4 regions of the Rhizobium sp. CC-YZS058 genome follow, and region 3 is predicted to be linked to each of the others. Evidence: predicted binding sites of a transcription regulator. Region 3 holds the regulator's gene; each other region holds the start of a gene.

Region 1 (7,654 bases), 2.2 Mb from region 3:
GTAGACGAGCAGGAACGCGGCAACGCCGACCGGCCCGTTGATCAGGAAGCACCAGTGCCAGGAAAAATTGTCGGAGAGCCAGCCGCCGAGGGTGGGCCCGACAACGGGCGCCACCACCACCGCGACACCGAACAGCGCGAAAGCCTGGCCCCGCTTGGCGGGCGGGAAGGAATCCGCAAGGATGGACTGGGAAATCGGCACCATGCCGCCGCCTGCAAAGCCCTGTACCATGCGGAAGAACAACAGCGATTCCAGGTTCCAGGCCAGGCCGCAGAGGATGGACGACACGGTGAAGGTGGCAAGGCAAGCCAGATAGAACCGTCGCCGCCCATACCGCTTGGCAATGAAGCTGCTTGCGACCAGCACGATGGCGTTGGAGACGAGGTAGGTGGTGACGACCCAGGAGGCTTCGTCGGCGCTGACAGCCAGCCCGCCTGAGATGTAGCGCAAGGCCACATTGGCGATCGTGGTGTCGAGAACTTCCATGAAGGTGGCAATCGAGACGACCATGGCGATCAGCCAGGGATTGACGGCCCCTGCCTTGGCGCCCGCCTCTTGCCCGCCGGCGGATGCGACGGCGGCCACGCTCAGGTCCTCGGGCGCACGGTCACGGTGGGCACGACCGACATGCCGGGGCCGACGGGCAAGTCCTTCGGCCAGCTGTCCACGATGATCTTGACCGGAACGCGCTGGGTGACTTTGACATAATTGCCTGTGGCGTTTTCAGCCGGCAGCAGCGAGAAGGCCGTTCCCGATCCAGGCTGCACGGACTCGACCTTCCCCTTCAACGGCATGTCGGGATAGGCGTCGATGGTCACATCGACCGGTTGGCCGGGGCGCATGTCGGTCAGCTGCGTTTCCTTGAAATTGGCGGTTACCCAGATCTCGTCGGGGACGAACATTGCAACGCTTTGCCCGGCAGCAACATATTGCCCTTTGGCACCGGACAGCCGCACGACGCGGCCCGGTTGCTGGGCGCTGATCGTCGTATAGGCAAGGCTCTGCTCGGCCGATTCGACCGTCGCTTCCGCCTGATGGAGTGTCGCGACCGCGCTCGCACGTTGAGCCTCGGCCACGGCGCGGTTCTTCATGGCCGACACCACGCTTGCCTGGGCCTGCGACAGGGTCGCCTGCGCTTGACGCAAAGAGCTCGTCGCCTGTTGCGCGGATTGGACGGTGCCGGCGCCGCTGCGGGCCAGATCCTGCTGGCGGCTGGCTTCTTCCTGGGCAAACTGAAGGGCCGCCTGTGCGGAGGCCTGCTGGGCGCGGCTCTCGGCAATGGCGGCGCTGCTCGCCGCAACCTGTGCTTCTGCGCTGCTGATCGCCGCCTTGGCGGATTCGACCTCGCCTTTCGCCTGATCGAGCGAAATCTGGTAATCGCGCGGGTCGATGACGGCGATCACGTCGCCTGCATTGAGGTGGGCGTTGTCGCTCACGCGGACATCGGCAACATAGCCGGAGACTTTGCTGGCCACCGCAAAGCTGCGCGCGTCGATAAAGGCGTCGTCGGTCGTTTCATAGGGATGGAAATAGACGAGCCAGACAAAATAGCCGATCACGCAGAGGGCGACCAGCACCAGAAGGCCGGCGATGAATGCGATCGGATGGCGCTTGATGATCGATGGCTTCTTCTCGGCTTTCGCGTCCTCACCCTCGGACGGGGCGTCACGTGTGTCGTCCGCGGCCGATGCTCCGTTCTCATCGGACTTGAGGCTCGTATCGAAGTGGGGGGACGCGCTCTGTTCGGGCGGCTGGCCTTCGGCGCCGACATCCTGGGCGGCACGGAGGCGCGAGGGACTCTGGTCAGCAGCCATGCGACGCTTTCCTCTAGGTTCGAGACTGCCGGGGATCGGGCTTCCCTCTAACGCATCAGTCCGTGCATTGTTCCGCATACACGAAAGCCCGGTCGTTTCCGACCGGGCTCAAGGTTTGCGCGTCGAGAGGTTGTCAGGCCTGCTGCGGGAGCTTCAGCTCCGTAAACACGCCGACGTCCGGCTCCTGATTGGTCAGGTTGGCCTTCGCCATCTCCCAACCGAACCGCAGCGTGCTGCCGGTGGACGCCCAGATCGCGGCATCGTCCACCTTGAGCTGCAGCATGGTCAAGAGCGGATCGTCCTTTCCGCCCTCGTACCAGGCGGCAACCATCGGCGACCAGAACTTCTCGATATGGTCCCTGGACTTCACCTCATCGATCGCCCCGGAGAGGCAGGCATGATAGTCATGATCCTTGCTGATCACGCAGAAATGGGCGCGACTGCCGGCACGCACGGTCTCGACGAGGGTGCTGTCGCTCTTGGTATAGAACCAGACCGAATTGCTCTCTTTCTCGACATAGGGTGCCATCGGCTGCATGTGATGGTCGGAGCCCTGGACGCCCAGCATTCCGGCATGCACATGCTCCATCACATCCCACAACTGCTGGAGCGGATCGGATTTGGTCTTCGACAGATCGGCCATAAGGCGGTCCTTCTCAACAAGGATTCACGTGAAACATCAAAGGGCTGGTACACTCACGCCGCGCGGCGGTCGTGGCGGCCTTCCTCGACCTCTTCGACGATCTTGGCCACAAAAGCCTGCAGATCATCCGGATTGCGCGAGGTGATGATCCCCTTGTCGGTGACCACCGCTTCGTCACGCCAGTCGCCGCCGGCGTTCTTCACGTCGGTCTTGATCGACGAGTAGGAGGTCACCTTGCGACCACGCACGGCATCCGCTTCGACCAGAAGCCAGGGCGCATGGCAAATGGCCGCCACCACCTTGCCGGAATTGATGAACTCCTTGACGATGCGCATGGCGTCCTCTTCGACGCGCAGCTTATCGGGGTTGATCTGGCCGCCGGGCAGGACGAGCGCATCAAAATCGTCGAGCTTGACATCCTTGGCATCGAGATCGACCGAGACGCTGTCGCCCCAATCCTTCTCGTCCCAGCTCTTGATGCTGTCCTTGCCGCCGACGGAAGCAATCTTGACGGTCGCGCCGTGCTTCTTGAGCTCATCGAGGGGGACACGCAGTTCCGAACGCTCGTAACCGTCCGTGGCGAGAATGAGAATCTTCGACTGTTGAATGGAAGGCATGGAAAAGCTCCTGCTGTCAGCATGGGGTGAAAGAATGATTTCACGGGTTCGCTGACTGAACGGATAGCCTGCCAAAACGTTCCGCCAAGGTTACCGGACATTGACCAAGGCACCTTTGGAACATATATAGAACACCATGAAGAAAACGCTGAAGGAACGGCTGGCGATCCTTTCGGATGCTGCCAAATATGATGCATCCTGCGCGTCCAGCGGCACGAGCAAACGCCATTCCGGACAAAGCGGCGGCCTGGGCTCCACCGAGGGCTCCGGCATCTGCCATGCCTATGCGCCGGACGGGCGCTGTATCTCGCTTCTGAAGATTCTCCTGACCAACTTCTGCATCTATGATTGCGCCTATTGCATCAACCGCTCTTCCAGCAATGTGGAGCGGGCCCGCTTCTCGGTGGAAGAGGTCATCTGGCTGACGCTGGAGTTCTATCGGCGCAATTATATCGAGGGGCTTTTCCTCTCCTCCGGCATCATCCGCTCGCCCGATCACACGATGGAAGAGATGGTGCGTGTGGCGCGCGAGCTGCGCACCGTCCATAATTTCCGCGGCTATATTCATCTCAAGACCATTCCAGAAGCCTCCGCGCAGCTCGTGGAAGAGGCAGGGCTCTATGCCGATCGCCTGTCGATCAACATCGAGATGCCGACCGATGCGGGCCTTGGGCAGTATGCGCCGGAAAAGCGCCCGGCCGGCATTCGTCGCGCCATGGGCGATCTCCGGCTGAAGATCGAGGCGGCCTCCGAGCCGACGCTGCAGTCGAAGATCAAGCGCCGCTTCGTGCCGGCCGGCCAAAGCACGCAGATGATCGTTGGAGCCGACCAGGCGAGCGACCAGACCATCCTCGGCACCAGTGCCCGCCTCTACGGCAGCTATGACCTGCGCCGCGTCTATTACTCCGCCTTCAGCCCAATCCCTGACGCCTCCCGCGTTCTGCCGCTCGTCAAGCCGCCGCTGATGCGCGAGCATCGGCTCTACCAAGCCGATTGGCTTTATCGCTTCTACGGCTTCGGCATCGACGAAATCACCAAGGACAGGCCGGACGGCATGCTGGATCTCGATCTCGATCCAAAGCTTGCCTGGGCACTGGCCAATCGCGACCGCTTCCCCGTCGACATCAACCGGGCGGAGAAGGAGATGCTTTTGCGCGTGCCGGGCTTCGGCACCAAGGTGGTCAAGGCCATTCTCTCGGCGCGACGGTTCAAGAGCCTGAGGCTCGAGGATCTCGGTCGGCTGAAGGTCTCGCTGAAGAAGGTGCGGCCGTTCATCGTTGCCGAAGGCTGGTCGCCGCTTCGGCTCGTCGATCGCTCGGATCTACGCAGCCTGTTCGAGCCGAAGCCGGAACAGCTGGTTCTGCTCTGATGCGCCGCGTCACGCTGAAGGGTCAGGGCGATTTCGGCGAATGGCGGGATGCGGCGCGGACGCTGCTCCTCGCCGGCTGCCCTCCGGAGGCGGTGGATTGGCACGTTAGCTCGGGCCCGATCGACCTGTTCGGCGGCGATCAGGGCGCGGACGATGCTCCCACATTGCCAACAGCCTCGCCCGCCTCTCCAGTCACCGTACCGAAAGCCTTTTTGCCGCTTGCCGAGGCGGCGGTCTGCCACTCCGACCCCTCGCGCTTCGCCCTGCTCTATCGCATTCTCTTCCGGCTGCAGGCCGACCGGAATCTTCTGGCGATCCGCTCGGACGCGGATGTGGTTCGGCTGATCGCGCTCGAAAAATCCGTACGCCGCGACAGCCACAAGATGAAGGCCTTCGTGCGCTTCAAGGAGGTCGAGGCCGGCGGGGCCGTGAACGGTCGCCGCCGCTTCATCGCCTGGTTCGAGCCCGATCACTTCATCGTCGCGCGCACGGCGCCCTTCTTCCAGCGTCGCTTCACCGACATGGACTGGATCATCGCTACGCCCAAGGGCTCGGCCGCCTGGGACGGCGCGCAGCTGGTGCTCTCGGCCGAACCGGCTGAAAACCCGAAGCTGTCCGACGAGGCGGACGATCTATGGCGCACCTATTTCCGCAACATTTTCAACCCTGCGCGGTTGAAGGTGAAAGCGATGCAGGCCGAGATGCCCAAGAAATATTGGAAGAACCTCCCCGAAGCCGACCTCATCCCCGGTCTTGTCGCCGGGGCGGAGGCCTCCGTTGCCGAGATGGCCAAGCGCGCGCCGACCGAGCCGCCGGCCTTCCACGCCAAGGTTCGTGCTGCCGCGATGCCGGCGGACGAGCCGCAGGCGGCACCCGGTACGCTGGAGGCGGCCCGCCAGGAGGCGCGCCACTGCGAACGCTGTCCGCTCTACTGCAAGGCGACCCAGACCGTGTTCGGCGAGGGTCCGGAGACGAGCGGGCTGATGATCGTCGGCGAGCAGCCGGGCGACCAAGAGGATCTGGCCGGCCGCCCCTTCGTCGGCCCCGCGGGCAAGATGTTCGATACGATCGCGGCGGAAGCGGGTCTCGACCGCAGCCAGGCCTATGTGACCAATGCCGTCAAGCACTTCAAATATGAGCCGCGCGGCAAGCGCCGCATCCACCAGAAGCCGAACATGGGCGAGATCCGCGCCTGCCGCTGGTGGCTGAAGCTGGAGCTCGATTTCGTCAAACCGGAGCTGGTGGTCGCCATGGGCGCCACGGCGCTGACCTCGATCATGAACCATGCCGAAAAGCTGGGCGATTACCGCAGCCGCAGCGTGACGCTCGAGGACGGACGCACGCTCTACACCACCGTTCACCCGTCCTACCTGCTGCGTATCCCCGATGAGGGCCGAAAGCGCGAGGAGATCGATCGGTTTCGCGAAGATCTCGGTGCCGTCGCGGCGCTGCACAGGCAGCGCGCGACGGCAGGGTGAGCGATGGCTCAGACAGACACGAGACCGGTCGGCAATTGGTTCATCGTCTCATGGCCCGCATCCGTCACCAAAAGCTGGTTCTCGATGATCAGCCCGCCCAGCCCGTCGACGTAGAAAGGGGTTTCATAGGCGAGCACCATGCCCGGCTCGAGCACGACGTCCGAGGTCGCCGAGAAGAACGGCCACTCCTCGCTTCCGAGACTGAAGCCGAGGCCGTGGCCGAAATGACCACGGCTGAAGCCAGGCAGCCCCGCGCGCGCCATGGCCTCCGTCGCCGCCTGGTGGATTACCCGCATCTCGACCCCCGGCTGGATCAGGGCAAGCCCCGCCTCGAAGGCGCTTTGTAAGGCACCGAACACCCGTTCCTGCAGCGGCGTCGGCGCGCCGCAGACGAAGGTTCGTCCGGTATCGGATGTATAGCCGGCAATGAGGCAGCCGACATCCACCTTGATCAGGTCACCCGGCGCGACCACGCCGCCTGGCGCCCAAGGTTGATCGCCAACCGAGATATAATCCCAAAGCCCCGTCAGCACGCCTCCTTCCGGTGCGGCGGCCGCAGCAGCCTGAACGCCCTGTCGCCAGGCGACCGCAAGGTCGGCCTGCCGCACGCCGGGCCGGATCTCGGACTGCAAGGCCTCGATCCCGGCTTCTGCGAGACCAACGGCCTTGCGCAGATAGCCGATCTCGCGCGTCGACTTGACCATCTTCAGGCGCCGGAGCACGTCGCTGCCGTCGAGGAGACTGGCCTGCGGCAGAGCCGCCTGCACCCGTGCGAAATCGGTCAGCGACAGCGTATCGAATTCGAGGCCGATACGGCCCGAGGCGAGGCCGCGTGCGGCGAGAAGATCGGCGGCACCGCGCAGGCCAGCCTGCGCATCGAAGGTCTCCGGGCGGGCAAAGCCGGAATTTCGTCCCGCACGACGAAACGCCTCGGCGAAGAGGCTTTCCATCGGCAGATCTCTCGTCTCTCCCAGTCCGCGAATATCCGCCGTCTCCACCCAAAGAGGGACGAGGCGCAGATCGGTGACCGGACTGGCCGCGCGAAAGGCGGTTTCGAAGAGGTCGCTGACCACGGCACCGATTTCGATCGTCGGATCGGCCGGCACCAAGGCCGCGACCGCGCCTGCCCGACGCCACATGGTACCGACGCCAGCCGGCGCGCCCGTGGCATAGGAAAAGCTTTCTGGGGAGAGAAGCAGAAGTGCGTCGAGGCCGGCCGCCGCCATCAGGCGCGCTGCGCGATCCCGGTCGAGAAAGGTCATGACGATGGTTCCTTCACAGGGATACGGCGCCCAACGGCAGGAGGCTCATGTCGCAACATCGATCACCACGCGGCCCCGGATTCGGCCATTGACGATCTCTTCAGCCAGCGCCTCGATCCGGGACAGGGGCTCAATCCGGACCATGCTGTCGAAATGGCGGCGATCGAAGCTTTCGGCAAGCAGCCCCCAGGCCCGCGCCCGCCTCTCCTGCGGCGCCATCACCGAATCGATGCCGAGAAGCGCGACGCCGCGCAGGATATGCGGCATGACGGTGGCGGGAAGATCCGCACCGCCCGCCAGACCACAGGCAGCTACAGCGCCGCCATAGGCGGTTTGTGCCAGAACATTGGCCAGAGTGACGGAGCCGACGCTGTCGACGGCACCCGCCCACCGCTCTTTCTGCAAGGGTCCGCCTTTTTCGAGAAGCGCGGCGCGGTCGATCGTCTCGCTTGCCCCGAGCGAGAGGAGATA
Region 2 (7,654 bases), 640 kb from region 3:
TCGGGCGGCATGGCGGCCAGTTTTTCGAGCGCCCGGATGCCGATCTGCAAATGCTGGCTGACCTGGGTCTTGTAAAAGGCGGTGGCCATGCCCGGCAGCTTCAGCTCGCCATGCAGCGGCTTGTCGGAGACGCAGAGCAGCGTGCCGTAGGGCACGCGAAAGCGGAAGCCGTTGGCGGCGATGGTGGCCGATTCCATGTCGAGCGCGATGGCGCGCGACTGCGACAGGCGCTTGACCGGGCCGCGCTGGTCGCGCAGCTCCCAGTTGCGGTTGTCGATCGTCGCCACGGTACCGGTGCGCATGATGCGCTTCAGGTCATAGCCTTCGAAACCGGTGGTTTCGGCCACCGCGCCTTCCAGCGCCAGCTGCACTTCCGCAAGCGCCGGGATCGGCACCCAGACCGGCAGGTCGTCGTCGAGCACATGGTCTTCGCGCACATAGGCATGGGCGAGCACGTAATCGCCGAGCCGCTGGCTGTTGCGCAGACCGGCGCAATGGCCGAGCATCAGCCAGGCATGCGGGCGCAGCACGGCGATATGGTCGGTGATCGTCTTGGCATTGGAGGGGCCGACGCCGATATTGACGACCGTGATGCCGCCATGGCCCTTTTTCTTGATGTGGTAGGCCGGCATCTGCGGCAGGCGGGCAAGCGCCAGGTCGCTGTCCGGCTGGTCCGACCCGGCCTTGGTGGTGATATTGCCGGGCTCGACGAACTCCGTATAGCCATTGCCGCCCTCGGCCATCTGCTTGCGGGCCCAGAGGCAGAATTCGTCGATATAGAACTGGTAGTTGGAAAACAGCACGAAGTTCTGGAAATGCCGGGCGCTGGTGGCCGTGTAATGGCTGAGGCGGGCCAGCGAATAGTCGATGCGCTGGGCGGTGAAGGGCGCGAGCGGGAAGGGCTCGCCGGGACCGGGCTCATAGGCGCCGTTGGCGATCTCGTCGTCCGTGGTGGAAAGATCGGGCGTGTCGAAGAGATCGCGCAGCGGCAGCTCGATCGCCTCGGCCATCGAGGCCTCGACATGCGCCCCTTCCTCGAAGGCAAAGTGCAGCGGGATCGGCACGCTCGATTCCGACACGGTGATGCCGACGCCATGGTTGCGCACCAGAAGCCCCAGCTGTTCCTTCAAATAGTGCCGGAAGAGCCGCGGCCGGGTGATCGTCGTCGTATAGACGCCCGGCGCCGTCACGTGGCCATAGGAGAGACGCGAATCGATGTGGCCGAAGCTCCCCGTCTCGATCGAAACCTGCGGATAGCAGGCGCGGGTGCGCGTCAGAGGCCGGTCTTTCGCCAGCGCCGTGAAGGCCTCGACGAGAAAGCCGGTGTTGCGCTCATACAGCGCCGACAGCGCATCCACCGCCGCCACCGGATCGGTGAAGGTCTGCGGCGTAAAGGGCTCCGGCGAGGCGACGGGAAGGGCGGCGGGCGAGGGGATTCGTGTGTCCATGGCGCATTATAGGTCGGCGCGCTTGACAAGCAAACGACAAGTCACGCGCGGCTTTCGCATAATCCTATCGCGACGGCAGAAGAATCACGAGCGCGCCGAAAGGGCCGGGGCAGCACCGGCGATGTCATGGCGGTCCGGCGGCAGGCCATCGATGCGGCCGCTTCGCCAAGGGCCGGTCCGAAATACCCCCTCTGGCCTGCCGGCCATCTTCCCCACAAGGGGGGAGAGACCGTGGGGCGGCCGCTCTGGTCACGGAGGAGAGACCGTGGGGCGAGCGCGCGGGACACGGAGGAGTCGCCGTGGGGCAGCCGCTCAGGTCATCGGGAGATGGATGTTTTGGTGACGTGGGGGCGGGGATGGCTTTTTTCCGCGCAACCGAAGAGAGGAAGCGTCGGGCCAGCCTCCTGGTCTCTCCCACCTTGTGGGAGAGATGGGCGGCAGCCCAGAGGGGGTTCGTTGCGGGTGGCAGGCCGGCGAGGACTGGCTTTCAACGGACGGTCCGGGCCGGCCCTGTTTCGTTTGAGATGCGCGGCCGGGCTTAGAGCTTGGTTCGGCAGAATTGGGCGGTGTGGACCGTGCAGTCGGCCAGGGTGGTCGTATAGTTGTGCTGGCGCCGGCGCTCGGTGTCCGCGCTGACGGCAGCGGCGAGGCTCATGGCGAAGACGACCATGAGGAGGCTGATGATGGTGAGGCGGCGAGCGAGAATGTCCATGTCCCTGGGTCCGTTCGAGAATGTCTTGCGCTCTTGATCGAGCGTTGGACTTCTTTTCGCACAGGCTAACTGAACTCTTGCTGAGCCCCCGGTTCATCTGGCGTTCAGGTGGAATGGTGCATTGCACGCGTTCGTCTCGGGTGTCGTTGAAGGCCTTGCGGCGCCTTTCCTTCACGGCGCTCCTTCCTACCTTTCCCACGCATGCAGAAGGAGACGACGATGGCTGCCCCGATCGACCTTTATTACTGGCCGACCCCGAACGGCTGGAAGATCACGATCATGCTGGAGGAGCTCGGTGCTCCCTACACGGTCCACTATGTGAACATCAGCCGGGGCGATCAGTTCGAGCCCGATTTCCTGAAAATCGCGCCGAACAACCGCATGCCGGCCATTGTCGATCCGGACGGCCCGGATGGGGCACCGATCTCGGTGTTCGAATCCGGGGCGATCCTGCAATATCTTGGCCGCAAGTTCCAAGCCTTCTATCCGACCGAGGAGCGGGCGCGGGTGGAGGTGGACCAGTGGCTGTTCTGGCAGATGGGCGGGCTGGGGCCGATGGCCGGCCAGGCCAACCATTTCCGCAATTACGCGCCGGAAAAGATCCCCTATGGCATCGATCGCTATACGAACGAGGTCAACCGCCTCTACGGCGTGATGAACCGGCGGCTGGCCGATCGGGAGTTTCTCGCCGGCGCCTATTCGATCGCCGACATGGCCTGCGTCGGCTGGGTGCGCCAGCATGAAGGCAACGGCCAGGATCTCGCCGATTTCCCGAACCTGAAGCGCTGGTTCGAAACGCTGTCCGCACGGCCGGCCGTGATCCGCGGTTTCGAGGTCGGCCGTGAGGAACGCGAGCGGCAGAAACATCTGTCGGAAGACAAGGACGCCCAAGCCATCCTCTTCGGCCAGCGGGCGCGCTAGCGCCACCGACGGAAGAAGCGGCGCGCTGGCGAAGGCAGCTGCCTCGCCCGGCGCGCCCGGTCACCGCCGCAGGGCAGCCTGCGGGCGGCCGCTCAGGCGCGCCGCCGGGGTGCCGCCTTGCCGGCCGGACCGCGCGCCGCCGGGCTGCCCATCGCCTTTGCCGTGGCATGCAGCGCCTGTGCGGGGGAGCCCGCAGCCTGCTTAAAGGTGAACTGGGAGATCAGGCTGCGCAGCATCTGCGCCTCGTCAGCCAGCGCCTTGGCGGCCGCGGTGGATTGCTCCACCATGCTGGCATTCTGCTGGGTCGTCCTGTCCATCTGGCTGACGGCGGAATTGACCTCTGCGAGGCCCGAGGATTGCTCCCTGGCGGAGGTGGCGACCGCCTCCATATGACCATTGATCTCGGCAATGAAGCCGCCGATCTCCGTCAGCGCCGCGCCGGTGGCGCGCACCAGCTTGACGCCGGAATCGACCTCCGAGGCGGAGTTCTTGATCAGCGTCTTGATCTCCTTGGCGGCCGTGGCCGAGCGGCTGGCAAGCTCGCGCACCTCCATGGCGACCACGGCAAAGCCCTTGCCCGCCTCGCCGGCGCGGGCGGCTTCCACACCGGCGTTCAGCGCCAAAAGGTTGGTCTGGAAGGCGATCTCGTCGATGACGGAGATGATGTTGGAAATTTCCTGCGAGGACTGCTCGATGCGCCGCATGGCGTCCTCGGCATCTGCGACGACCTTGGTCGATTGCGTGGCCGACTGGTTGGCGCGCACGGCAAGGCTGCGGGCGTCCTCGGTTCGCCTGGTCGCGTCGGTGACGATGGCGGTGATCCGCTCCAGCGCGGCGGCGGTCTCCTGCAGGGAATCCGCCTGATGCTCCGTCCGCCCGGACAGTTCGTTGGCACCGGACGCCATTTCATGGCTGCCGCTTTCGACGGCGTGAACCACGGTCGAGATTTCCGCCAGCGTTCCGCCGAGCTGGTGCAGGGAGCGGTTGAAGTCGAGGCGCAGTTTCTCGAAATCCGGGGCGAAGGCCTGATCGATCTGGAAGCCGAGATCGCCGTTCGACAGGCGTTCCAGCGCCAGGGCCAGGCCGGAGGTCGCGTTGCGCAAGCGTTCCGCCGAGCTCTCTTCCGCCTGGTGCTGTGCTGCGAGCAGATCGGCCTGGGCCTGGGCACGGGCCGCTTCGGCTTCCTGTTCGAGCTGCCGTTTGGCAATCGCTGCCTGTCGGAACACCTCGACGGCGGCAGCGATCTCGCCGATCTCGTCGCGGCGACCGGCAAAGGGAATCTCGCTGCCCGTATCGCCGGCGGCGAGCGCGCGCGTGGCCTTGGTGATCGTCTTCAGCGGCCAGATCACCCGGCGCCCGATGATGACGAAGATGACGACGCTGACCAGCGAGGAGACGATGAGGAGGGCAAACATCGTCATCATCCGCGACCAGGCCTGTTTGGCCTCGTCCTGCGCCAATTCCCGCGCGGTTTCGATGAAGACGGTGGCGGTCTGCGCCAGCGTCTGCAGCGCGTTCAGCGTCACGCCGTCCCAGTGCGGCCGGTCGAAGTCGAGCGGCTCGTTGTTGATCAGCTTGCGGAGCGATGTCACCTGCAGGGTCCGGAAGGACTCGTCGAAATAGCCGGACTTGGCCGCGGCCATGGCGGCAGCGGCCGCCTCGTTCGGCGCGAGCATCTTCAGCCGATCCTCGATGACGGACCAGAGCGTGTCGATCTTGCCGAAGGCGGCGGCCTGGTCCAGGGGCGCCTCGGGCTTGATCTCGCCGCGCACGATGATGTTGTTGGTGATCGGCGAGAGCGCCATGCCGGAGGCAAGACGCGCCTTCCAGGCCATTTCATGCAGATCGAGATAGCTGTTGATGACCGGATCGAAATCGCGGGCATAGGCACGAACGATGCCGCCGGATTCGATGATCTTCTTCTGCATCTCGTCGGCCAGGGCGACGAAGTCCTTGTAGAGGGTGGCGGGGCGTAGATCCTTGGCTCTCTTCGCGGCCTCGTCCGCCTGCTGCTGGAGGCTGCGCAGCTGGTCGAAGCCTTCGCTAAGCGCCTGGACGAGCGGAGCCTGATCGGGCAGAGCGAGCTGATGCAGCGGTTCCAGCGCCCGCGTCATGCCATCGAGTTCTGCTTCACGGGCGGGCTGCAGCCGCGGATTGGGGGTGACGGTGGGCTCGGCCTTCTCCAGCGCCGCACGCGTCAACGATGCTTCGACGCGCATATTGACCAGGGCCGTGAACAGGCTCGCCGCCGCCTCGGTCGCCAGCTCGATATGGCTGGCCCGATCGTACTTCGAATGGGCCTGGTAGGCACTCTGCGAGGTCAGCGACAGGCTGACAAGGCCCAGAACCGCCACGCCGGTTTTCAAGATCGCGTTCATCGAAAGCATGTTTGGTCCTCCTGATTGCGGAAGCAACTATGCACGCGATGAGTTTCTGTTTGATTAAATTAGGAGATATCAAGGAAGTCCGTTCTCACGCGCTTACGCAGTCTCAATGTCACCGGGTTATGGGTATGGTCCCGCCTCCATGCGCGTCCAGCTTTGCGGGCGGCAGAGCACCTTCAGGACGCAGCCCTTCAGCTTCAGCGTCGCCCCTGCGAGGGTCGCAGAGCCGCTACAGGTCTTCTCATTGGCGGGATCGGTCATCTCGCCGGTATAGTCCGGCGCCGAGCCGGAGAGCTGGCCGATCTGTCTGCCGGCATGCTTGCCGGTCTTCAGCGTGATGCAGACGGCGCTGCCGCACCGGTCGATCGCCGCCGTTTCGCCGCTCGCCGTTTTCCAAAGCCCGAGAAGAGGGTCGGCCGCCGAGGCCGACAGGCCAGGAGCTGCGGCGAGCGCGGCGGCTGCGATCAGCCGAAGACAAAGACGAACACGCATGACGATCCTCAAGCTATCTCCCTTGCCGGGTCACGAATCACGCGAACGTAAGCGGCATGTCGAGATCGCCGGGATCCCGGGCGTCGCTTGCTCTGCTCCTGGCCAGAGGCATCCGACGGCATGGTTAGGGAAGCGTTGAACCTGCGCACTGAAGGAAAGGTAAAGATCGGCCGGCATGCCCGCTGCGGCAGGCGCTTCGATGTTTAACAAAAACCCAAGTTTACCAAGCGTTTGAACTTTGTTCGGTGCAAATTAATCATGCATTTTAAGCGCCCGTTGAAGGCCGGCGGGTAGAGTAAGCCTATCAAAACGAGCGAGGCGCCAAGAGCTTCGCCACACCGCCGGACGGCCGAAAGCGCCACGCAAAGAGGGCCAGGCCAGCCGGCGAAAACAGGGACTGAAAACGGCAAGACCAACCAGATCAAACAGGGACAAGAACCATGGCACGCTTCGATTTCCACACCCCATCCGAGGTCAATTTCGGCGGCGAGAACCGCGCCGAGGCGTTCTGCGAAATGGGTCTCATGTATGCAACCGGCCGCGGCTGCGCGGTGGATCTCGTGGCGGCGCACAAATGGCTGAATATCGCGGCCATCAAGGGCTCGGACCGGGCCGCCGCGCTGCGGGCCGACCTGTCGACCACCATGTCGAAGAGCGAGCTGGCGGAAGCCCTGCGGGCTGCCCGGGAGTGGATGACCATTCACTGACCGCGCCGTCCGCAGCAGACTGCGGCCGAAGCTCCGCGCTGCGGCCCGGACGGAGCCGGCTCCTCACGGACTGGAAACCGCACCCCCTTGCAAGTCCGGGCACTGCTGCGAACTCCCGCGGCGGTGCCGGTCGCCCGGCCGGTGCATGAGCGGCCTCTGTCACCGCAATGCAACATGCGCGATGGATCGAAACGCGCGCTCGTGCGTTGGAACGTGCTGAACGCATTCTGGCCTTCTTCAGATGGCCTCCCTTCACGGGTGAACGTTGCGTATCTCGTTCTGACAGGAGACTTTTATGAAACTGACCCTCGCCAGCACCGTCTGCGCCGCCGCTCTTGGCTTCACTGCCCTGCCGAGCCTGGCCGCCGATCCCGTCGAGGCGGCCCCAGTCTATCGCGACGGCGGCGCCCGCAATGGTGTGAAGATCGGCTATCTCGATTGCCGTATCGCCGGCGGCGCCGGCTATATCCTCGGCTCCGCCAAGGAAGTCGATTGCGACTTCAAGTCCTCGATCGATGGAGAGCCGGTCGACAGCTATAGCGGCGCCGTGCGCAAGCTCGGCATCGACCTCGGCTTCACCACCCAGGCTCGCATGGTCTGGCTCGTCATGGCGCCGACCGCCGGCTACCACCACGGCTCGCTCGCCGGCCTGTATCAGGGCGCGACGGCGGAAGCCACGCTCGGCCTCGGCGTCGGCGCCAATGTGCTGACCGGCGGCACCTCCGGCTCGATCAACCTCCAGCTGGTCAGCCTCCAGGGCCAGGTCGGCCTGAACGTGGCGGCGACCGGCACCTCGATGACGCTGACCTCGGTCAACTAGAGCATTTCCAGCCGAAGCGTGATCGCTTCGGCGTCGGACAATGCGGCCAAAACAAAGACATAGAGCATTTCAGGTGATCCCGTGATCGCTGGAAATGCTCTCAGAGACAGCCTGAACGATCTCGAAGGGCGTCGGCTTCGGCCGGCGCCTTTTTCGTGCCCGGATGGAAC
Region 3 (7,654 bases):
GTAGCGGCGGTTCCAGTAGACGGCGGACGCACCGGTTCGTTCGACCAATCTCGGCACGATGTCGATCGCCTCGCCACGGCGCAGGATCAGCGGCGCGCCAAGGCGTTTCAGGTCGTCGCTGAGGGCGGCGAGGGAATGATGCAGCCACCAGGCCTGTGCCTCGCCCAAGGGGCCGGATTCGCCAGGCTCGAGGATGTAAAGAGGGAGGACGGCGCGCCCGGAAGCGACCGCGGCGGCGAGCGCACGATTGTCATCGGTCCGCAGGTCCTTTCGGAACCACAGGATGACCGTTCCCGTCTCCGCCCGCTGTGCCTTCGCCATTGTCCCCGCCATCCTCTATCCGCCGCTGTCTACGGCAGACGAGAAGGGGTGGATCAGGGATCACGGAAAAACAAGATGTTGCTGCGTTTATCCGAAACGACTTTTCAAGAATGATGCCGAGCTCACTGAGACGGCAGACGTCAGAGCGCCCCGCCCGTCACAGGGTTGACCACTGGTCGTTCCGCCTCGTCCGGTGTGCCGCTGGGGACTGCGAAAGGAGGTGCGACAGGCGCATCTTCTTTCTGCTCGGCCTCATCCGCTCGCTCAATCACGTCTTTCGGCGACGATTGTTCGACGTCCGTCCGCTTCTCATCCACCATCGTCCACCTCCGTCAAAGACAAGAGGAAGGCGGGACTGCACGGATAGTTCCCGGAGAGGATGGATGAAGGGATTAGGGAAGGAAAGAGCCAGTAAATGGCTCCCCGGGCCGGATTCGAACCGGCGACCTGTCGATTAACAGTCGAATGCTCTACCGCTGAGCTACCAGGGAACATCTGCGCCGCAGAAGTGATGCTGCTATTACAAACGCTTTCTCGATTTGCCAAGCGCTTTTTCAAAAAAACTTGCCGCCCTGTGGATGAATGCCCATCTTCGCTGCGCATCCCGCGCGGCCCGAGAGACGGGCTATTGCCGCGCGAGACGGCGGCGCGCCCACGCAGGCGCGGGATGCCGTGTGAAACGAAATGAAAGGAAGAGGCATGTCGGATGCCGAAAACCGGGTTCGTCCCGCGGCGCCGCCGCATCTTCAGCTGGGGTCATGGCGGATTCGCTTGCCGCGCTCCCGCTGGCTGCGGGTGCTGATCGGGGTCCTGTTCGTGCTGTTCGGCTGTCTCGGCTTCCTGCCGATCCTCGGCTTCTGGATGATCCCCGTCGGCCTGATCGTCCTGTCGCACGACTTCGCCAGCGTCAGGCGCCGACGCCGCCGCTTTGCCGTCTGGTGGGGTCGACGCCGGCAGGCGAAGGAACAGGCATCGTCATAAGTCACCGATTGAAGCGCTGAAAAGGCAATGGCCCGCACGAGGCGGGCCATGTGAGACTTCACGACCGTAGCTGCTACGGGCCGGTGTACCCGTCAACCAGAGAGCTTACGGCTGCTGCGCCGCGCCGCCGCTCCCGGTCTGCGGTGTAGGATCGCGATCGGCGGGAGCCGGCTGCATGGCTTCGCCAGCCGGCGGCGTATTATCGACCGTGCCTTGGTTCGGGGTTGTGGCGCTCGTATCGTTCGGTGTCGCTGCCGGAGCCGTCTGCCGCGTGGTCGCGGCGTCGTTGTCGACGCTTTCGCCGTAAAATTCCGCGATTCCCCACGCGAGGGCTGCGAGCACCAGTCCGCCGATCAGCACCTTCAAGACCGGCGAACCCTGTCTGCCCTGCCGGGCTTCCGTCGGGGAAAGGGTCACCTTCTTGTTCAGTTCGCTGGTGTTGCGCACGTCGCCGCGCTCGTCGACTACCTTGGCCATGATGTCTCCTCAGGCCGGCTCAGCCGGCGGTTTGATTGCTGGAAGAACGCAACCAAGCCTGTTGTGTTCCCGCAGGCCTCGGCATCGCGAGTCTCTCTCCCTTCCCATTTCGTCGCGACTCGATTCGTGATAGAGAAAGCATGTCGCTGATTTGCGGAGGAGCAAGCGGGCGACCTGTCTGCATTCGGGAGGACGACATGCAGTATTCCGTTCAATTCTTTACATGGACCCCGCGCGAGGGCGTGCACCAGGTTGGCCAGACCATTGCCGTCGAGGCGGTCAACGCCAAGCTCGCCGCTGTCACGCTGCTCGGCGTGCCCCTCGACGAGACGGGCGCCAGCAACAGGCTGGCGGCGCGGGTGTGGGGACGCGAGAATGAGGAGAGGGCGGACTGCGTCTGCTTTTTCTACCATTAGCGTCGGCCGGTGCTCGTGGGCTCGAAACGCGATCCGTTTTTCGCTGATTGAGGGCCTTGTGGAACACATAAGGAACAGCTAGTCTCGTTCTTGATTTGTTTCCAGCGATTCCGGAGCCTCGCCATGCTGACGCGCAAGCAACAGGAACTCTTGATCTTCATCCATGAGCGGCTGAAGGAATCCGGTGTTCCCCCCTCCTTCGACGAGATGAAGGACGCGCTGGCGCTCGCTTCCAAATCCGGCATTCACCGGCTGATCACCGCGCTGGAGGAGCGCGGCTTCATTCGGCGTCTGCCGAACCGGGCTCGTGCGCTGGAGGTGATACGGCTGCCGGAGGCCTATGGCGCCCCGAGCAAGGAACCGCGCCGCAGCTTTTCGCCGAGCGTCATTCAGGGAAGCTTGGGGCAGGAGCCGGCCGCGCCCGCCGCCGCACCGTCCGCGCGGGGTCGGCCCGTTGCGCCGGGCAACGACAACAACAGCGTCTCCGTTCCGGTCATGGGCCGGATTGCAGCGGGTGTGCCGATCTCGGCGATCCAGAACAACACGCATGACATCGCCGTGCCGCTCGACATGATCGGCGTCGGCGAACATTACGCGCTCGAGGTCAAAGGCGATTCGATGATCGAGGCCGGTATTCTCGACGGCGATACGGTCATCATCCGCAACGCCAACAGCGCGAGCCCCGGTGAGATCGTCGTGGCGCTGGTCGATGACGAGGAGGCGACGCTGAAGCGCTTCCGCCGAAAGGGCGCCTCCATCGCACTCGAAGCCGCCAATCCGGCGTATGAGACGCGAATCTTCGGCCCCGAGCGGGTCAAGATCCAGGGCCTTCTGGTCGGCCTGATCCGCCGCTACCACTGACGGTTCACGGGAAAAGGGCAGGCAGGCCGTGCCTGCCTCCCAGCCTGCTCGGTCCGCCTTTCAGACCGTCACCGTCGGTCGATATCGCCATCGCCGCGGATGAACAGCATGCCAACGGCGCCGAAGACGACGACGGCCTGCAGAATAAACATTGGCCATTCCTGTGCCATGCCGAACCTCCCGGGCGCGCCTGCTGCTGCCTACTGCTTACGATCGCGGCGCGCTCGCTCCTCGACCAGACCTAGCGCGCCGTCCGTCCCTTAGAAGGGTGGCGCGGGTGATGGCGATCTCCGCGACCGATGCTGGACGAGAGAGCCTGCGTTTCGCCTTCCCGGCATTGCGGGCTTTGCGACCGGTCTCCCGCATCCACTCTCGCGCCCGTCCGTCCGCGCTCATCGAAGCGAGCCATTCGCTTGTTGCACGGCAAGCTTGTGCAGGGATCGTGCCTGGCTGCGGAACCGCAAGCCCTTTGGCACGTTTGCTGCTCGAATTCGAACGGCGGACATGATGATCGCCGGATGGGGACATGACCATGCCCGGCACAAACGCCGTCCTAGAAGTGCTTGCCTTCGACCGCGCCCCGGATGGCGGCTTGGCCCTGGTCGAGCCGACGATTTCCGCGGCGAGCGAAGATGAAGCGAGGCACGTTGCCCTTCGCCTGGCTGACCAGCATGCCGGCGCTGTCGCGCTGCGCCGGGACACGAGCCCGGCCGTCGGTGAAAGCAGCGCGCCCGTCGTTCTGTTCCAAGCCGGCGAGATCGGCGATTTCGACTAGCGGGATCGTCCCGATCCACTGCTGCCGTTCGCTTCTTCAGAACACGACCACACACCATTCCAGTTTGCCTCCCGCTGCCATCCCTGGCGCGGCCTGCCGAAAGGGTATCTCCATGCGTTTCATCTTCGTTGGCATGATCGTCTCCGTCCTTTCCATCCTTGCGCTGAAATACGCCAACAACGACATCGGTCAGGCAGTGCCGCTGATGAACCCGCAGGCGGTTTCGAGCCTCTGATCCGTCGCGTCATGGGCGAGGAGACGCGGGCGGGGAAAAGTGCGGCCCGCACCGGCTTGCCTCTTGCGATTTCTCGCGGATGGCTCTAAACGCACGCCACGGCTTGTTTATGAGCCTGTGAGGCCTCGTGGCGGAGTGGTGACGCAGAGGACTGCAAATCCTTGTACCCCGGTTCAATTCCGGGCGAGGCCTCCAAAACTCTCCACATCATGATAGAAGTTTGATTGTTGCCATCGTTTGGCCGCGCCATCCGCGAAGGGGACGGCGCATCTCCCGGCTCCGCAAACGATGCCCGCCAGTCCCGTTCAATTTGCGTGTTTTTTTCGTAATTTGACGAAGATGGTGAGCGCGCAGGGATTCGAACCCTGGACCTACTGATTAAAAGTCAGTTGCTCTACCGACTGAGCTACGCGCTCTTCCAGATCCGGCACGGCCGGCGAAAGTGGGCGGAGATATGCATAGGCCGGCCCGCGGGGTCAACCCATAAAAGCCTCTTCGCTGTTTTTCCATCGGCCTCTCTCGGCAGCGACCGAGCGCGACTCCCCAGCAGCATTCCGCCGGCGGACCTTCGCGACGCCGTTCATCCTGATCGTCCAATCCCTCGTCGCGCGATCCCCGGTCGTGTTGCCGCAGGGAGGGTGAGACGGTTTCCAAGGGGCGATGGGAGCGGTAGAGGGGAGGGGCTGGCAGGGGTGCGGCCATGGTCGGTCCCGCCAGTGACTTCATGCCGGCGCGGGCTTGGCGCGGCGCGACGTCGGTTCGATTGACATGCCAGGAGTTGCCGGTGGCCATTGCCGAAATCCCGATCGTCTATGCGCTTCTCGCCGGGGCGCTCTCTTTCCTGTCACCTTGCGTGCTGCCGCTGGTCCCGCCCTATCTCTGCTATATGGCGGGCGTATCGATGGATCAGTTCCGCGAAGGCGGCGGCCCGGCGGCTGCGGGTCAGGTGCGGCGGGCGGTGTTCGTCACCGCGGTGCTGTTCACGCTCGGTTTTGCCACGGTCTTCGTCGCGCTCGGGGTCGGTGCGTCGAGCCTCGGCATGCTGCTGCGCCAGCACATGGACGTGCTGTCGCGGCTCGGCGGCTTCGTCGTCATTCTGATGGGTCTGCATTTTCTGGGCGTCCTCCGCATCCCCCTGCTTGCCCGAGAGGCCCGATTCCAGGGCGCAGGCAAGCCGGCGACGCTTTCCGGCGCCTATGTGATGGGTCTCGCCTTCGGCTTCGGCTGGACGCCGTGCATCGGTCCGGTTCTCGGCACCATTCTCGGCGTTGCCGCGGCACGCGACACTGTGGGGCAGGGTGCCGCGCTTCTCGCCGTCTATTCGCTCGGCCTCGCCGTTCCCTTCTGGATCGCGGCCGGGTTCTCCGGCGCCTTCATGGGCTTCCTCACCCGCTTTCGCCGACACCTGGGACTGGTGGAAAAGATCATGGGCGCTTTGCTGGTGCTTTCCGGCCTCGCCTTCCTGTTCGGCTTCGTCAGCAGCGTCGCGATCTGGTTCCAGGAGAGTTTTCCCATCCTGATGAAAATCGGGTGAGGCGACCGTGGCCTCGCTTCTCGCGCTCGTTCTCCCGTTCTTCGGCCTCATCCTGCTTGGCTATCTCGCCGCGCGCTTCACGCCGCTGCGCCATGCCGGGGCCGATGGTCTTGCCTGGCTGAACGCCTATGTCCTCTACCTCGCCCTGCCGGCCCTGTTCTTCACGCTCATTTCCCGTACGCCGATCGAGGAACTCGCGCGGTTCGATTTCATCGCGGTCGATCTGGCGGCCACCTACGCTGTCTTCCTTCTGGTCTTTCTTCTCTCCCGGCTGGTGCGCGGCAATGGAATCGCCGGATCGACGGTTCAGGGCCTGGCCGGCTGCTATGGAAATATCGGCTATATGGGACCGGGTATTGCGCTGCTGGCGCTTGGCGAGAAGGCGGCCGTGCCGGTTGCCCTCATCTTCTCCTTCGAGAATGTCGCCCATTTCATCGCCGCTCCGGCGATGATGGCGCTCGCCGGCGGAGAGACCGCTCGCCCGCTTCGGCTGGCCGGCCAGGTGGCGCGGCGCATCCTGCTGCATCCCTTCATCCTGGCGACCCTGATCGGCGTCGGCGCCGCCGGATTGCACCTGCAGCCGCCGGCCGCTCTCGACCGGCTGATTGCCATGCTCTCGCCAACGGCGGCACCCTGCGCGCTGTTTGCCATGGGCGTGACGCTGGGCCTGCGGCCGCTGACGCGCGTGCCGGCCGAAATCTTCTACATCGTCCCGGCCAAGCTGCTCCTCCACCCGATCCTCGTCGGTCTCGCTCTGCTGCTGGTCGGCGGCTTCGACCCGCTCTGGGTTGAGGCGGCGGTGCTGATGGCCGCCCTGCCGACGGCGGCCAGCGTCTATGTCATCGCCGAGCAATATCAGCTTTGGCAGCAGAGAGCCTCGGCGACCATCCTCATCTCGACCGGTCTCTCGGTCGTCACCGTGAGCGGGCTGATCTATCTCCTGCATGCCGGCATCTTGCCGACCGCGCTCCGCTAGGCGCGGCGCGAGAAGCGGGGAAGGGCGTCGCGCAGCGTGCGACCAATCTCCTCCAGCGCCGCGCCAGGCCGGAGCCCTTCGCGCATCAGCAGGTTGCGCAGCGGCGGGGCCGAGGCCAGCGCCTGCAACCCGCCGGCGCGCAGAAGCTGCACGGGCAGCAGGCCGGTCAGAAGCGAGCGATTGAGCAGATCGACGCTCATGGTCCGACTGACGACATCGGCGCGGCGGCGCGCATCGTAGCGGGCACCGAACTCGGCGCCGAGCTGCGATGTCTGCGCCACGAGCTCGCTCAGCGCCGTGACATCGCGGAGACTGAGGTTGAGCCCCTGCGCGCCGATCGGCGGGAAGGCATGCGCCGCTTCGCCAATAAAGACGGCGCGGCCGGCACCGAGACGTTGCGCCGTCAGCCCGGAAAGCGGGAAGCTTTGCGGCGCAGCCTCGACTGTCACCTTTCCGAGCATGGACTGCATGCGCCGCTCCACGGCAAGCGACAGCTCTGTCAGCGGCAAGGCGGCGATGCGCGCGGCATCGAGCGGCTTCATGACCCAGACGAGGCTCGACCGATCGCCCGGCAGCGGCACCTGCGTGAAGGGCCCATCGGCCGTGTGGAACTCGGTCGAGACGGTCATGTGCGGCTGCTCGTGTGCGAAATTCATGACCAAAGCCGTCTGCGGATAGGACCATTCCCGCGCCTCGACGCCCGCCGCCTTGCGCACCTTGGAACGCTTGCCGTCAGCACCCGCCACCAGGTCGGCCGAAAGAAGCTGCCCGTCGCTCAAGTGCAGAACGGCCTTTTCGTCCGTCAGGTGCAGGCAGGACAGGGCGGCGGTGATGCGGGTGACGGAAGGGGTCGCCGCAATTCGCTCTTTCAGAACGCGGTTGAAAGCTGTGTTGGGAATGTTGATCCCGAAAGCGGGCAGGCCGATCTCGCTTGCGCGGAAGGTGACGACCGGCGCGCGCAGCAGCCGGTCCGTCCCGTCGATGATGCGCATGGAGGAAAGCGGCGCGCCTGCCTCTTCCAGCGCCTCGGCCAGGCCGAGAGTGCGCAGGAGGCCGAAGGCCGGGTCCATGACCGCCG
Region 4 (7,654 bases), 340 kb from region 3:
CGGCGCGCCTCCTCGGGAATGGCGATCCGCTTGAGGCTTGCTTCCGCCGCGCCGTCCGCATGGGAATCGGCCTGGACGGTGATGCCCAGGCGCTTGCGCATCGGGCCGGGCAGGGCATTGTCGAGCGACAGGGCAAACCATTTGCCCTTGCCGCTGTCCGGGTCGCGATCCTGGAACTGGAAGAAGTGGACGCCGAGCGCCACCGTCGGATCGGCGATCGTGACCGGCACTTCGAAGAGCGGCGCGAAATCGCGGCGGACGAGGAGCTGGCCGTTGGGCGGCGGCGGGCGCTTGGTCTTGGCGAAGATCGCTTGCGAAACGGAGGGGCCGTCACGGCCGGTCTCCGGCAGACGCTCCGCCCGTTCGAAGGCGCGAATGGCCTCCGCAGTCTGGCTGCCGGCGGCGCCGTCGAGCGGCCCCGTGTAGAAGCCGAGGTCGGACAGCGCGCCCTGCAGGTCGAGCATGTGCTCGCGCGGGCCGCGGCGGGTGATGAGGATGCGGATCGGCGCCCGGTCGTCCGCCTCGATCCCGGCGTCCTGCGCAGGCGCCGGCGTGCTCATCGCCACTTCCACGGCGGTCCCGGGCGGATGATCCATGCTCGGGCGGAGCGTCGCATCGGTCAGAAGCTGCGGCGTGGGCGGAGTCGGCTGGAAGAGGGCGGGTTCGTCCACAAGGCGTGGCACCAGCTGGTCGCCAGCAATAATCACGTGCAGGCCACGGCCGGTCATCGAGAATAGGCTCTTCGCAAAGCTTTCCGGCAGGCGCACGCAGCCGTGCGAGGCGGGACGCGGCGGGACATGCCGCGCGCCGTGCAGCGCAATGCCGGACCAGGTCAGCCGCTGCATGAAGGGCATCGGCGCGTTGGAATAGATGTTGGAGGCGTGGAACTTGCGCTTCTCCAGGATCGAGAAGATGCCGGTCGGTGTCTCGTGGCCGCGCTTGCCGGTGGAGACATTGGAGGTGGCGACCACCGTGTCGCCATCATAGACCACCAGCGATTGCTGATCCTTCGACACGATCACCTGCAGCGGCGCGCCGCCCGCGGCGAGTGCGCTGCCCGCGCCGAGCACCATTCCAAGCAGACCGAGCATCGGTGAAAAACGAGAAACCATGACCACCATCCCATGCCTGATCTTGCCCCGACACCGGCGCGCCATGCGGCTGACCGGGCGCAGGGGCCTTCCTCCAGCCTAGGCCGGCAAACTTTAAGGAAGCTTTGTCACCTTCGACTGACACACGCTGCGGCTGTGTGCAGGGAGGGCTTTCGGGGCGTTATGCACAGATGATTGTCGAACGAGCCCCGCCGGCGCGATGCGCGAACTACGGCTCTCGATGGTGGGGCGTGCTCTTAGTCGCCCCTTTGGCGGTGGCCAAAGGTATAGCCGGTCTCGACGCTGCCGCGGCCGAACTTGTCCCGCAGCCGGTTCATCGCCGCTTCCGCGGCGGCGCGGCGCGCGGCCTGGTGGTCGACAAGATCCGGCGGGTCGGCGCGGGACGGGTCGGCCAGATCGCTGACGCCGATGCCGATCAGACGGAAGCGGGTGCCATCCGCTTCGCGTTGAAGAAGCGCCAGGCCGGTGCGGAAGATCCGGTCGGCAAGCTGGGTCGGGTCTTCGAGCCTGCGGTTGCGCGTGCGGATCTTGAAGTCGGCAGTCTTGAGCTTGAGGACCACCGTCTGGCCGGCGGTCTGCCCCTTGCGCAGCCGCAGCGCTACTTTTTCGCTCAATCGCCGCAGATGCGGCACCAGATCGGCATGGTCGCAGAGATCGTCGTTGAAGGTCGTCTCGGCGGAGACGCTCTTCGCCTCGCCATTGATCTCGACCGCGCGCTCGTCCTGCCCGCGCGCCAGCCGGGCCAGCCGCTGGCCGATCGTGCCGTAGCGCCGCATGAGGTCGCTCTCCTCCATGCGCTGCAGCTGGCCGATCGTGTGGATCCCATCCCGCGCCAGAGTTTCGGCGAAGGCTTTCCCGACGCCCCAGATCGTCGTGACCGGGCGGTCTTGAAGGAAGGACAGCGCCTCGGCCCTGCCGATCACGGAGAAGCCGCGCGGCTTCTGAAGGTCGGAGGCGACCTTGGCGAGGAACTTGCAATAGGACAGGCCGACCGAAACGCTGATGCCCAGCTCCGCCTCCACCCGCTTGGCGAAGCGGGCGAGCGTGCGGGCGGGGGGATCGCGGTGCAGCCGCTCGGTGCCCTTTAGCTCCAGAAAGGCCTCGTCGATCGAGAGCGGCTGAACAAGCGGGGTCAGATCCTGCATCATGCTGCGGACCTGCCGGCCGACCCGGGCATATTTCTCCATGTCGGGCTTGATGACGACGGCGTCCGGGCAGGCTTCGAGCGCCTTGAACATCGGCATGGCCGAGCGCACCCCATGGATGCGGGCGATGTAGCAGGCGGTCGACACCACGCCGCGCTTGCCACCGCCAATGATGACCGGCTTGTCGGCAAGCTCCGGCGCGTCCCGCTTTTCCACCGAGGCATAGAAGGCATCACAATCGATATGGGCGAGCGTCAGCGCATAGAGCTCGTCATGCTCGACCACCCGCGGGCTGCCGCAGGCGATACACCGGCGCCGCTGCGCAGACAGGCCTGCCTGAAGGCCGGCCAGGCAATCCCGGCAGAAGGCCGGGTGACGTGCAGGATCGAACGACATGGCACGCACCGGAACAAAGATTGAACAAACCGACCCTATGCCCGCCCACGCAAAGGCGCAAGACCGTGGTGCCTGCCGGCTTGGGAAGGATGTGGATAAGAGACCGCTCAGGCCGCGAGGTGGGCGCGGATGAGAGCGGCGGCGTGCGGCCAGTCGGCGGCGGCGGCGATGTCCGGTCCCGGTGTCGGCATCATCGCCCGGAACTCGGCATTGGCGATCAGATGGATCAGCAGGCAGTCCGGCGCGTGGTCGCGCACCGAATGAAGATTGCGCAGGATATCGTCGATGAACACCAGCTTTTGGCTGCGGCCGTCATGAAGGCGCCGAACCACCGGACCCTTCGGCTCTTCCGTCGCGAGCAGCGGGAAGGACAGCGCATGGCGGTCGAGCAGCGCGCGCCGCAGGGCCGCGTGCCGCGGCGGCATGGCGGTGAGGAAGACGATGTCCGCCTCCGCCGAGAGGCTTTCCAGCGTCTCGCAGACCGCGGCGGCCGGTCCCTGCCAGTCGAGCTGGGCTGCGAAGAACGCCTCGATCAGCGCACTGACCTCCGCCTCGCTGATCGGCTCGCCGTCTGCTTGGCGAATGATGTTGCCGTGCAGGCGGAAGGAGCGGGGAAGCAGCGTGCAGCCGCCGGCCTTGAGGAAGCCCTGGAACGGGGTCAGGAACTCCAGCACCACCTCGTCGATATCGCAGACGATCAGAGGTCGGTCGGTCAAGGAAATATGATCGAAGGAGAGGGGCTCGGCCATCAGATGCTGCCGGTATCGCCGCGAGGGCCGGCAAGGACCGCATGGGCGCGCACGACCGTTTCCGGCTTTGTGTCGGTGGCCGCGCAGAAGGCCATCAAGGTCGGTTCGTGGTCCATGACGAAGTCGAGCACGCCGGCCAGAAAACCCGGATCGGCAGCGGAACTGCGGAGCGTCGAGGGGTCGGTTCCGGTCAAGGCAAGGAAGCGGCCGAGCAGGTCCGGTTCGTTGGCAATCCAGGCGAGCACGGCAATGGCCGTTTCGTCGGCGGGGGTCATAAGGCAGGCCTTTTTTCGTGGAGCTCGGCTTTTCTCGCCGATGATTTCCTCTTTTTCAACCAAATAGACCTAACTCTCGATGCGGAGACCGGTCCATTCTTGGCTCGGTCCGCCGCAGGGCCTGGCCTCACAAGGGTCGGCCCGCCCAAAGGAAGGTGCCCATGCCGAAACAGGTGATGATCGTCGAGGACAACGAGCTGAACATGAAGCTCTTCCGCGACCTGATCGAAGCATCCGGCTACACCACGATCCAGACCCGCAACGGCATGGAGGCGCTGGAACTGGCCCGCCGGCACCGGCCCGACCTGATTCTCATGGACATCCAGTTGCCGGAAGTGTCTGGCCTGGAAGTCACGAAATGGCTGAAAGAGGATGATGAATTGCATGTCATCCCGGTGATTGCCGTCACGGCTTTCGCCATGAAGGGGGATGAGGAGCGCATTCGCCAGGGCGGTTGCGAGGCTTATGTCTCGAAGCCCATCTCGGTGCCGAAATTCATTGAAACGATCAAGACCTATCTCGGCGACGGCTAGTCCGTTCCTTGGGGGCGAGAGCCCTGCCGAGCTCATTCATTGACACACGGGCCGCCATGATGGCGGCTTCTCGAGGCCAAATGCTGCGCCATTTTTCGGCTGCAGGGCTCAGACAGGAAAGAACGCATGACCGCACGCATTCTTGTCGTTGACGATATTCCGGCCAACGTCAAATTGCTCGAAGCCCGGTTGCTGGCCGAGTATTTCGACGTGCTGACCGCTGCCGACGGCTTTGCCGCCCTCGCCATTTGCGACCGTCAGCCGGTCGACCTCATCCTGCTCGATGTCATGATGCCGGGCATGGACGGCTTCGAGGTCTGCGAGCGGCTGAAGGCCAATCCCCGCACGTCGCATATTCCGGTGGTCATGGTCACCGCCCTTGACCAGCCTTCCGACCGTGTGCGCGGTCTGAAGGCCGGTGCCGATGATTTTCTGACCAAGCCTGTCAACGATCTGCAGCTGATGTCGCGGGTCAAGAGCCTCGTGCGGCTGAAGAATGTCAGCGACGAGCTGCGGCTGCGGGCCGAAACGGCGCGCACGATCGGCCTCGAGGAGGCGCTGCGCTCCGACCGGCCGGACGAGCCCGGCCATATTCTGCTCGTCGATGCGCGCGCCAGCTCGCAGGAACGAATCGGGCGCGTGTTGCGCCCGGTGGCGGAGATGACCGCCATGGCGGATCCGCAGGCAGCGCTGTTCGAGGCGGCCGAGCGCGCCTTCGATCTCATCATCGTCAACGCCAATTTCGAGGATTACGATCCTTTGCGGCTCTGCTCGCAGCTGCGCTCGCTGGAGCGCACGCGCTACATCCCCATTCTGCTGGTGGTGGAGCAGGGGGCGGAGGAGGTGCTGGTCCGCGCGCTGGACCTCGGCGTCACCGACTATCTGATGCGGCCGATCGAACCCAACGAGCTCATGGCCCGCAGCCTGACCCAGATTCGCCGCAAGCAGTGCAATGACCGGCTGCGCGCGAGCCTTCACCAGACGATCGAGCTCGCCGTGACGGATGGGCTGACCGGGCTTCACAATCGCCGCTATCTCGACAGCCACATCCGCCTCCTGATGGAGCGCGCCGCCCAGCGCAACCGCGCGCTCACCGTCTGCATGACCGATATCGACCGATTCAAGAGCGTCAATGACAGCCATGGCCATGATGTGGGCGACGAGGTTCTGCGCGAGTTCGCGCGCCGCATCCGCTCCGTCGTGCGCGGAGCAGACCTTGCCTGCCGCTTCGGGGGCGAGGAGTTCGTGCTCGTCATGCCGGACACGGATGGGGCGGCAGCCAGCGGCATCGCCGAGCGCCTGCGGCACACGATCGAAAGTCAGCCGTTCCTTATCGATAACGGTGCGCTGTCGCTTTCCATCACCGCCTCGCTCGGGCTGGCGAGCTTCCTGCCGGGCGATACGCCGGAGGGCTTGATGAAGCGTGCGGACACCGCGCTCTATCAGGCCAAGCGCAATGGGCGGAATCAGGTGGTTGCAGCCGCCGCGTGATCGAGTGAGTCGCGCACCAGCCGCGTTTTCCACAGCATGCGGTGGGATTTCGCTGGCCGGCGGGCCTCGGCGCCCGCTAGAGGCTTGAATGTATACAATATTCGGCGTGCGAGGCGACGCGAACTGGGCATTCTCCTATTCGCTTCTCGGTTGTTCCGCAGGTTTTTGCAAAAAACCATCTGCAACAAGGGCTTGCACCGGTCCGCTGTGGCGAAGGGCGAAGAGGGGAAAGAGCGCGCGCCGTTGTGGCACAGCATTCCGGCTCGGCTCTAGTGTCTTGAAATTAACCACAAACGAACGCAAGGGCGTGGTTCTTTTAAGAAAACGTTGACCTTCGCAATTTCTCAGTCATTGTCATCAGCATTGCTTCTGCCTTTCGGGGCAAGACTTACCCCATGATGCTCAGGTCCGCCGCATCTCCTGGGTCGTGGGGTTTGTCGGCTGGTATGCAAGACGGTTCCTCGTGCCGCCGCGTGCCAGCCGACATCCTATCGAACACAACGCCGTTCTGCCTGCCGGGCCGAGCGGCGTTTTGTTTTGGGAAATGGTTGCTCCCCGCTGATCATGATCGGACGACAAGCAAGAGCGCTGCCGCCATCACCGTAATGTTGAGCCCGCACGGCCCCCCGTGCTCCAGGCAAAGAAAAAGGCGCCTGGCAGAGCTGCCGGCGCCTCTTTGCGGGTCTCGAACGACCCGGAACGCGAAGAGCTTACTTGATCTTCGTTTCCTTGAATTCCACGTGCTTGCGGACGACCGGGTCATACTTGGTCTTGGTCATCTTGTCGGTCATCGTGCGGCTGTTCTTCGAAGTCACGTAGAAGAAGCCGGTGTCGGCCGTCGACAGCAGCTTGATCTTGATTTTTGCAGCTTTCGCCATGGTCGTCCTGCCTTTGAAAAAAAGAAGCCGGACTTCGTGAGAAGGCCCCGGCGAACGTGGCGCGAAACTACAAATCGCGCCCGAAATGTCAAGCCCGTTTCGGGTTATAGACGAGGCGGAGCAGGGAGAGCAGGATGTAAAGACCGAAGAAACCGGCAATCGACCAGGCAAAGCCCTGGTTTCCGAACAGATCCATCGAGGTGCCGATCACCTGGGGTCCCGCCACCGTTCCCAGCGCATAGCAGAAGACGAAGGCCGCATTGGCGGCCGCGAGCTCCGGCCCGTGCAGGCGGGAGCCGAGATGGCTGAGGCCGATCGTATAGAGGCCCGAGACGATACCGCCGAACAGCAGCAGCACGACCGCGAGCGTCGCCCAGTGCAGCGCCAGCCAGGGAAGCGAGAGCGCCCCCACGAAGCCGATCACCGTCAGCGCTATCAACAGCTTTCTGCGGTCGCGCATATGGTCGGAGAGCAGGCCGAGCGGAATCTGGAAGATCAGATTGCCGACACCCATGATGGTGAGCAGCAGCGCGGCCTGCGATTCGGTGAAGCCCATGCGCGTGCCATAGACCGGAAAGAGCGAGAGCCCGCCATATTCGACGGCCCCGAACACGAAGACCGCGGCGGTCGCCATCGGCACCATGAAGACATAGCGCAGGAAATGCATCTCTGGCATTTCGTGGATGATCGGGCTTTCCCGCCGGGCGATGATGATCGGGATCGCGGCCAGCGTGATGATGCCGGCCCCGACGGCAAAGGGGAGAATGCCCTCGCTGCCGAGGATCGAGAAGAGCAGCGGGCCGGTCGCGAAGCCGAGCGAGAGCACCGTGCCGTAGATGCCGAAGACCAGGCCACGCCGATGCGAGGGGGCGGTGGCATTGATCCAGAACTCGGAGAGCACGAAGAGAATCGTGATGCCGCTCTGGAAGACGATGCGCAGCGGAAACCAGAGCCAGAAATTGTCGACGAAGTAGAAGCCGAGCGCCGGCAGCGCCGCCATGAACACCGAGAAGACCATGACCGGCGCGACGCCGAATCGATGGGCGAGGCGGGTGGTGAAGGAGGCTGCGACCAT

The links. The regulator LexA, encoded in region 3, represses DNA repair genes until DNA is damaged. The targets are predictions, from matches to a motif close to TGTTCNNNNTGTGTTCNG.
Region 1: U8330_RS19450 (putative DNA modification/repair radical SAM protein) is a predicted target of LexA. The motif match lies at 3,191-3,208, and genes of this name have one in related genera.
Region 2: U8330_RS12240 (sel1 repeat family protein) is a predicted target of LexA. The motif match lies at 6,186-6,203, and genes of this name have one in related genera.
Region 4: U8330_RS10800 (DNA polymerase IV) is a predicted target of LexA. The motif match lies at 2,663-2,680, and genes of this name have one in related genera.

Annotation. Positions count from the first base shown of each region.
Region 1 covers NZ_JAYESJ010000001.1:4,092,226-4,099,879, reverse strand. The annotation lists gene U8330_RS19470 (DHA2 family efflux MFS transporter permease subunit) at 1-591, opposite strand, end outside; gene U8330_RS19465 (HlyD family secretion protein) at 588-1,814, opposite strand; gene U8330_RS19460 (pyridoxamine 5'-phosphate oxidase family protein) at 1,948-2,457, opposite strand; gene U8330_RS19455 (type 1 glutamine amidotransferase domain-containing protein) at 2,511-3,074, opposite strand; gene U8330_RS19450 (putative DNA modification/repair radical SAM protein) at 3,211-4,443, shown strand; gene U8330_RS19445 (UdgX family uracil-DNA binding protein) at 4,443-5,921, shown strand; gene U8330_RS19440 (Xaa-Pro peptidase family protein) at 5,930-7,183, opposite strand; gene U8330_RS19435 (MDR family oxidoreductase) at 7,229-7,654, opposite strand, start outside.
Region 2 covers NZ_JAYESJ010000001.1:2,537,770-2,545,423, reverse strand. The annotation lists gene U8330_RS12265 (AMP nucleosidase) at 1-1,448, opposite strand, end outside; gene U8330_RS12260 (hypothetical protein) at 1,987-2,160, opposite strand; gene U8330_RS12255 (glutathione S-transferase N-terminal domain-containing protein) at 2,380-3,081, shown strand; gene U8330_RS12250 (HAMP domain-containing methyl-accepting chemotaxis protein) at 3,174-5,468, opposite strand; gene U8330_RS12245 (DUF2147 domain-containing protein) at 5,586-5,957, opposite strand; gene U8330_RS12240 (sel1 repeat family protein) at 6,398-6,664, shown strand; gene U8330_RS12235 (DUF992 domain-containing protein) at 6,960-7,484, shown strand.
Region 3 covers NZ_JAYESJ010000001.1:1,902,466-1,910,119, reverse strand. The annotation lists gene U8330_RS09090 (deoxyribodipyrimidine photo-lyase) at 1-321, opposite strand, end outside; gene U8330_RS09085 (hypothetical protein) at 462-641, opposite strand; tRNA gene U8330_RS09080 (tRNA-Asn) at 738-812, opposite strand; gene U8330_RS09075 (hypothetical protein) at 1,021-1,302, shown strand; gene U8330_RS09070 (hypothetical protein) at 1,408-1,779, opposite strand; gene U8330_RS09065 (hypothetical protein) at 1,977-2,195, shown strand; gene lexA (transcriptional repressor LexA) at 2,319-3,056, shown strand; gene U8330_RS09055 (hypothetical protein) at 3,589-3,831, shown strand; gene U8330_RS09050 (hypothetical protein) at 3,944-4,066, shown strand; tRNA gene U8330_RS09045 (tRNA-Cys) at 4,188-4,261, shown strand; tRNA gene U8330_RS09040 (tRNA-Lys) at 4,407-4,482, opposite strand; gene U8330_RS09035 (cytochrome c biogenesis CcdA family protein) at 4,851-5,600, shown strand; gene U8330_RS09030 (AEC family transporter) at 5,608-6,576, shown strand; gene U8330_RS09025 (UbiH/UbiF family hydroxylase) at 6,573-7,654, opposite strand, start outside.
Region 4 covers NZ_JAYESJ010000001.1:2,239,732-2,247,385, reverse strand. The annotation lists gene U8330_RS10805 (L,D-transpeptidase family protein) at 1-1,112, opposite strand, end outside; gene U8330_RS10800 (DNA polymerase IV) at 1,349-2,653, opposite strand; gene U8330_RS10795 (hypothetical protein) at 2,761-3,405, opposite strand; gene U8330_RS10790 (DUF3572 domain-containing protein) at 3,402-3,677, opposite strand; gene U8330_RS10785 (response regulator) at 3,839-4,210, shown strand; gene U8330_RS10780 (PleD family two-component system response regulator) at 4,337-5,701, shown strand; gene rpmG (50S ribosomal protein L33) at 6,412-6,579, opposite strand; gene U8330_RS10770 (MFS transporter) at 6,668-7,654, opposite strand, start outside.